Regions from separate parts of the Paenibacillus sp. FSL R10-2734 genome, predicted to be linked through region 1. Evidence: predicted binding sites of a transcription regulator. Region 1 holds the regulator's gene; each other region holds the start of a gene.
What was found. The regulator Rex, encoded in region 1, represses fermentation and respiration genes when NADH is low (regulators of the CRP and FNR family bind a similar motif). The targets are predictions, from matches to a motif close to TTGTGAAATATTTCACAA.
Positions count from the first base shown of each region.

Region 2: the regulator Rex is predicted to act here: its motif matches at 1,039-1,056, upstream of adhE (bifunctional acetaldehyde-CoA/alcohol dehydrogenase).
Region 3: the regulator Rex is predicted to act here: its motif matches at 806-823, upstream of nirB (nitrite reductase large subunit NirB).

Region 1 is NZ_CP150170.1:2,957,674-2,959,951, forward strand. Features, by position in the region: gene dinG (ATP-dependent DNA helicase DinG) at 1-417, shown strand, start outside; gene NSS67_RS12890 (redox-sensing transcriptional repressor Rex) at 547-1,200, shown strand; gene NSS67_RS12895 (amidohydrolase) at 1,187-2,278, shown strand, end outside.
Region 2 is NZ_CP150170.1:2,683,029-2,685,306, reverse strand. Features, by position in the region: gene adhE (bifunctional acetaldehyde-CoA/alcohol dehydrogenase) at 1-964, opposite strand, end outside; gene NSS67_RS11595 (extracellular solute-binding protein) at 1,364-2,278, opposite strand, start outside.
Region 3 is NZ_CP150170.1:2,663,835-2,666,112, reverse strand. Features, by position in the region: gene nirB (nitrite reductase large subunit NirB) at 1-702, opposite strand, end outside; gene NSS67_RS11530 (hypothetical protein) at 919-1,629, opposite strand; gene ric (iron-sulfur cluster repair di-iron protein) at 1,779-2,278, opposite strand, start outside.

The sequences.
Region 1 (2,278 bases):
TTTCAGGACAGTGCAGCCTCAGTTCTGCTAGGAACAAGCAGCTTCTGGGAGGGTGTAGATATTCCGGGTGAAGCGCTAACCTGTTTGGCCATCGTGAGGCTCCCATTCCAACCGCCGAATCATCCACTAGCGGAAGCGAAGTCGGAGTTATTGCAAGCCCAGAAAAAGAATCCGTTCATGAAGTTGTCTGTTCCTCAGGCAGTTATTCGCTTTAAGCAAGGATTCGGAAGACTGGTACGGACAGCGCAGGATCGGGGTATTGTTATTGTTTATGACACAAGGGTTATAGAATCTCACTATGGGAAGTATTTCCTTTATTCACTGCCTGGCCCGAAAATGGAGCATATGCTAACGGATCAAATGGTTCCTCGTATAGCAGAGTGGTTGGAGGACGGAGGCGTTTCCCGAAACGTATAACTTCAGTTTGTGATCACTCTACAAATGAAGGGCGGTATAAGAATTAAGAATACCGCTCTTCATTGAGACGAGGTACGGAATTTTTGTTAGGATTTGAAAAAAAGTAATAACTAATTTAGGAGGCATATTATGAAATCGGATAAAATATCAGAAGCTGTCGTTCGCAGACTTCCTGTGTACTTGCGTTTTTTAAATGATCTTCAGAATCGTGAAATATTAACCGTTTCCTCTCAGGAGCTTGGTCAAAAGCTTGATCTAAATCCCGCTCAAATCCGTAAAGATTTGGCTTATTTCGGTGATTTCGGAAGAAAAGGTATTGGTTATGATGTTGCTTATCTTATAGAAAAAATTCGTCATATCTTGAAGCTTGATCAACAGCTGAATGTGGCTTTGGTAGGAGCAGGTAATCTTGGTCATGCCTTGTCTAATTACAACGCATATTTGAAGGATACCATGAAGATTACTGCTATATTTGACTCCTATGCCCCTAAGGTTGGGCGGAAAATCAACTCACTGACTGTGCAACCAATGGAGGAGCTGGCAAAGACGGTCCGCGAGCAAGGTATTCGAATTGGGATTATTACAGTGCCTAATTCAGAAGCGCAGAATGTTGCGGATATTCTCATTGAAGCAGGAATTGAGGCGATTTTGAATTTTGCGCCAGTGATTCTAAAAACACCACCGAATATCCGGGTTCATGCGGCCGATTTTACAACGGATTTGCAAAGCCTTGCTTATTACCTGAAAGACGGAAAGGAAGAAAGTAGAAATGAAGAGCAATAAAACTATAATCAAGGGCGGGCGTTTTCTAATTCCGGGAACGGATGAGCCGGTTCTGAGCGGATATATGACTATTGAAGATGATTTGATCACTTACATAGGAAAAGAAGAGCCTTTGATTGAAGATGGTGTGCAAGTGGTTGATGGCAGTCGTCTACTGTTCATGCCAGGTCTTGTAAACACACACGGCCATGCCGCAATGTCGTTACTACGTGGTTATGGAGACGATTTAGCACTTCAGGTGTGGCTTCAGGAGAAGATGTGGCCGATGGAGGAAAAGTTCACCGGAGAAGATGTATACTGGGGAACCTCCTTGTCTGTACTAGAAATGCTAAAGGGTGGGACTACAACCTTCTTGGATATGTATGATCATATGGACCGAGTAGCTGAGGTAGTCGAATTGTCAGGTATCCGTTCCGTACTGATGCGCGGCGTAATAGGCCTATGTCCAGAGGAAGTACAGAATCATAAGCTTGCGGAAGCGATTTCTTTTGCACGTAACTGGCATGGGAAGGCTGACGGCAGAATTACGACGATGATCTCACCACACGCCCCATATACCTGCCCACCGGACTTTTTTGTTAAGTTTGTACAGGCGGCACATGATTTGGATTTACCGATGCATACCCATATGTCCGAAACGAAACGTGAAGTGGAGCAGAATGTGGTGGATTATGGACTGCGTCCTGTAGCGCATCTTGAGAAGCTTGGAATGTTCACACGGCCGTCTATTGTTGCTCATGGCGTTCATTTGAATGATGAAGAGATCGAGATTCTGGCTCGTCATAATGTAGGTGTGTCACATAACCCAGGGAGTAACCTTAAACTGGCCAGTGGAGTGGCTAGAGTGCCGGATCTTCTAAAAGCTGGAGTGAAGGTGTCTCTGGGTACAGATGGCGCGGCAAGTAATAACAACTTGGATATGTTTGAAGAAATGCGTCTTGCAGCGCTCATCCATAAAGGTGTAAGCGGTGATCCTACGGCTGTTCCAGCTCCTGAAGCGCTGCGTATGGCTACGGAGTATGGCGCAAAGTCTATCTTTTTAAATGATGTGGGTAGACTCGCTGTAGGCATGAAAGCT
Region 2 (2,278 bases), 270 kb from region 1:
CACACATTTCAGCAATTTTCACTGCGGATTGACCAACGATTGCTGGGTTAACCGCACATTTGTCAACGTTCATTGCACCGCTAGTCAGCTTGCCAGCTTCTTCTTTATTAACAAAGTAGCAGCCATTAGCGATCATTTTCTTCTTCACTTGGTCGAAGATTGGTTCTTCAATAATAATTGCTTGCTCGGAAGCACAGATCATACCATTATCGAATGTTTTAGAAAGAATGATATCCGTTACCGCTTGATCGATATCCGCACTCTTCTCGATGAAGGCAGGTACGTTACCAGGGCCTACGCCAAGAGCAGGTTTACCACAGCTATAAGCCGCTTTTACCATTGCAGATCCGCCAGTTGCCAAGATAAGTGCAACGTCTGGGTTGTTCATCAATGCGTTTGTCTTGTCCATTGTTGGCATTTCAATCCATTGGATACAGTTCTCAGGTGCGCCAGCTTTCACGGCAGCATCATGAAGAATTTTAGCAGCTGCAGCACTACACTCTTGCGCAGATGGGTGGAAACCGAATATAATAGGGTTCCGTGTCTTAATCGAAATCAACGCTTTAAACATCGTGGTGGATGTAGGGTTGGTTACTGGTGTGATACCCATAACGATTCCGACTGGTTCAGCAATTTTTTGGAAGTTCTCATATTCATTATCTTCAATAACGCCTACTGTTTTATCATATTTAATTCCGTGCCAGATATATTCTGTCGAGAAGATGTTCTTCGTAATTTTGTCTTCATATACACCGCGTCCTGTTTCTTCTACGGCCAATTTTGCTAGGTACATATGTTTGTCGAGTCCAGCCAACGCCATTGCATGAACGATTGTGTTAACTTGCTCTTGGTCTAGCGCCATAAATGCCTTATGCGCTTTTTTTGCTTTATCCACTAAACTCTGAATATACTCTTCAGCGGTAACTTGCTTAACTTGGGCGGCGACCTCGTTCTTAACTGCCATCTCCCTCGTCCTCCTGTCAATTTTTAGTTGTTTTTCTCTACACATTTATCTTAACACATCATTTCCACCTTGTATAGTGAAATCTTTCACAAAGTATAAAGTTTTTTTGATTTGTTTTCAAAGCGCTTTCATTCGATCATATTATAGATTTTTTACCTTATTTTATGCTAAAAAACCCTTAAAATCTTAAAATTATACTTTAATAAGCAAACTTCGCGGCCCATTTTCTTCCTTAATGCTGTGCACAGCACTCATAGTAGTTTGCCCTTCTGAACAGAAATTCACGGTTTTCCTACTTCAAAATAATTTCCAGTTAATTATCACTATTTCTCTGGATTTATAAAATTATAAATATCAAAAACTAAAAAACCGGCCCCAAAGGGGCCGATCTTTATTTTCCTATTCTGCTTTAATCGTATCAAAGAATTTCTCTTGTACTGTTTTGGCTGCAGCTTCAAGCTGGCTCTTGGAATCCGTTCCTTTTTTGGAGAACAGCTCTTGAATGACATTGGACATTGTTGCGTAGTAGTCCTGTGTATTGTATTGGGCTTCAGGTTTACCATCCAAAAGTCCCATAATGTCAGGGCTATATTGGTATACATTTGTGTACTTGTCATAAACAGCTTTGGTCTTCTTACCGAAGTCAGAATCTGCTGAGTAGTAGTCTAAGAGCGGCGGGATAAAGTATTTGCCATCTGTTGTACGTTGTTGAAGAATTGCATCAAGTGCTTCCAAACCTTTGTCAGAGAAATAGTCAAATGTAATATAGCGGAATGCCATTTCTTGTTCATCTGGCGTAGCATTTGGATTGATTACAAGATAGTCACCACCAAGTACCCCGGTATGCTTGCCGCCTTTTTCCATAGCAGGCATAGGATACGTGAGCACATCCTCAGGCTTCAGTCCACCTTGGTTCAACGCTTGCTCAATAACGCCATCAGATCCGGCCATTACCATTGCGGTACGACTTTGTTGGAATGCACCTACAGCGTCGCCCCAGCCAAGTGCCCAGTCCTGAGGAATTGCATTAGCTTCCCATCTAAGCTTCTTGTAGAAATCTAGTGCTTTCACACCAGCATCGGAATTAAATGTAGCTACAACCTTACCGCCTTCAATCTTTTGAATCTCTCCACCAGCTTCGAACAGGAAGTTGGTCCAGTTCCAGCCTGCTTCGTTACCCTTACCCATTGGAGCAATACCGGAAATACCTTTTTTGGCATCAGCTACGCCCTTAGCCGTATTCAGCATATCATCCCAAGTCCAATCCATAGGTGGAACGGCTACGCCTTTTTCATCTAGCATTTTTTTGTTGAT
Region 3 (2,278 bases), 290 kb from region 1:
ATCTGCCTCAAGCGTACTGCCATCACTGAATCGCAAACCACTTACCCGTTGTTCCCCTGTCAATTCTACCGTTTGTTTGCCCATAGCAAATTTAACACCTTGACGCTCTAGCTCAGCTTGCAGCATCGAAGAGGCATTACGATCAAGCTGACGCTCCATCAGGTCTTCCATCAAATGAACTACAGTAACATCCATGCCAAGGTTCACAAGACCCTTCGCCGCTTCAAGACCAAGCAACCCCCCGCCAATCACAGCCGCCTTACTGTATTGTTGTGCCGCTTCCAGCATCGCATCACAGTCTGAAATATCTCGGAACCCAACCACGCCTTCTTTATCACTACCAGGCACAGGTAAAATGAAAGAATTCGAGCCAGTGGCAATAATCACTTTGTCGTAAGGTACTGCCATGCCGTTTTCTGTAATCACTTGCTTCGAGCCTTCATCAATTCGTGTCACTGTTGTTCCCGTGTGTAAAGTAATATTATTTTCTTCATACCAACTCCAGTCGTTTAGGATAATGTCATTAATCGTCTTGCTGCCTTCGAGAACATAGGACAACATGATCCGATTGTAATTGGGATGGGGTTCACTTCCAAAGACCGTGATATCATAAGCTCCACCCAGCTTCAAAATCTGCTCGATCGTACCAATACCTGCCATACCGTTGCCTACTAATACTAATTTTTCTCTTTTCTCTGCCATGGTTAGGTGCCTCCTCAAAGCATATGAGTTCTTAAATCTACCTCTACATATTGGAATTATACGGTTCAAATTCAAGTCAACAATGTGATTGCAGTCACTTTAATTGTGAATACTTTCACATTAAAGTTTGATGATAATTCTTAATATTATCTTCCAATTAAAAAAGCCAAATCTCAGGTTCTGAACAACCGTTGATCTGGCTTTGAGGTACTTTATTTAGCGTAAATTCAATAAAATCTCTAATACATCTTGAGACTTAAACTTCATATCCATTCCACTATCAAGCAGTTGCTTTCCATTTACCTTCAGCTTCCATTCTTCATTACTAAGAGGGGTATAATCGTCGACTGAAAGTACCTCTCTATTGTTTTCGGACAACTGCACCGCACTGCTACTCTTTAGCAAATCACTAACACTGAAATCCTCTTTATATAACATAATATACGAATGATGTAAGTCTACTTCTACACTTCCACCGTTCAAAGTCAGCATTACAGTTTGAAGTGGCTCTTGATGGTTCTTCAACTTCGCGGTGAAGACTAGCTGTGAATCATACCTTACAGTATTATTCCAATCCGCATTCCCAATGATTAGTCCGTCCATCTGAAGCTCCCAAGTCATCCCCGATTCTAGTGAAAAATTATTTACCGAAAGAATGCTAGAGTTATCCTCGGCAAACGTGGCAATATCACTACCTTTCAACAGCTCCAAGATCGTTATTCCAGTTCTGTAGCTTCCACTAAGTGTCCTGTCCGATGGGCTGGTAAGCAGTTCGTTATCACCAACTCTTATAGATATCGTCGGTCCCTCTGATCCTGCCGCAACATTATTAGCATCACTATTGTCGTCAGTAAGTGAGGAGCATCCAACTATTATAAATACAAAGACTAATCCTTGCATCAACCTCCACAGATTTTGTCTGGGCATCCTGGCACCGCCTTGTCTCACCTAATGACCAAATAGCGTCTCAGGCTTGTAAAGTTATATATACTGTCTATTTAAGGATAACTTAACCAAGCCCTGTTCTCAAATAAAAAAAGTCCCAAAAGGGACTTTTTTTAAAACTCTATTGATCCTTACTGAAATCTAGGGAACAATATATTATTCTCCAGATGTACATGCTCAAAAGTCATACTCTCCAGCTCTTCCAGCCGGGCATAGGTCAATCGATAGGTCGTGCACGCATGAGCCGGTGGAGTGAAATCATCTGTAATACTACGTATTTTTCTCAAAATATCGCCCGCACCATCATGTTCGCTCTCCAGCTCAGTCAATGACTTACGGATCGCTGTCAAGCCTTCTTCACTTGGATTAGCAGCATATGCTAACAGCTTAGGAAATTCATCTGCTTCTTCCTTAGCTGTGTGCTCAAGCAATTCCTCCCTAAGTGTATTGAACAAGCTGTGTAACTCCGCCAAATGAGGGGAATCTTCGCCATGCACTCGATACACCTTGGTTACATTTTGACTAATGAGAGGCAGCTCTTCACGAAGATAACGGTGATGTTTGTTAATGATAAGGTCAATTAACTCATCTGAAGGTGCGGTATTCCAAGCGATTTCCTCCTGAGGTACCG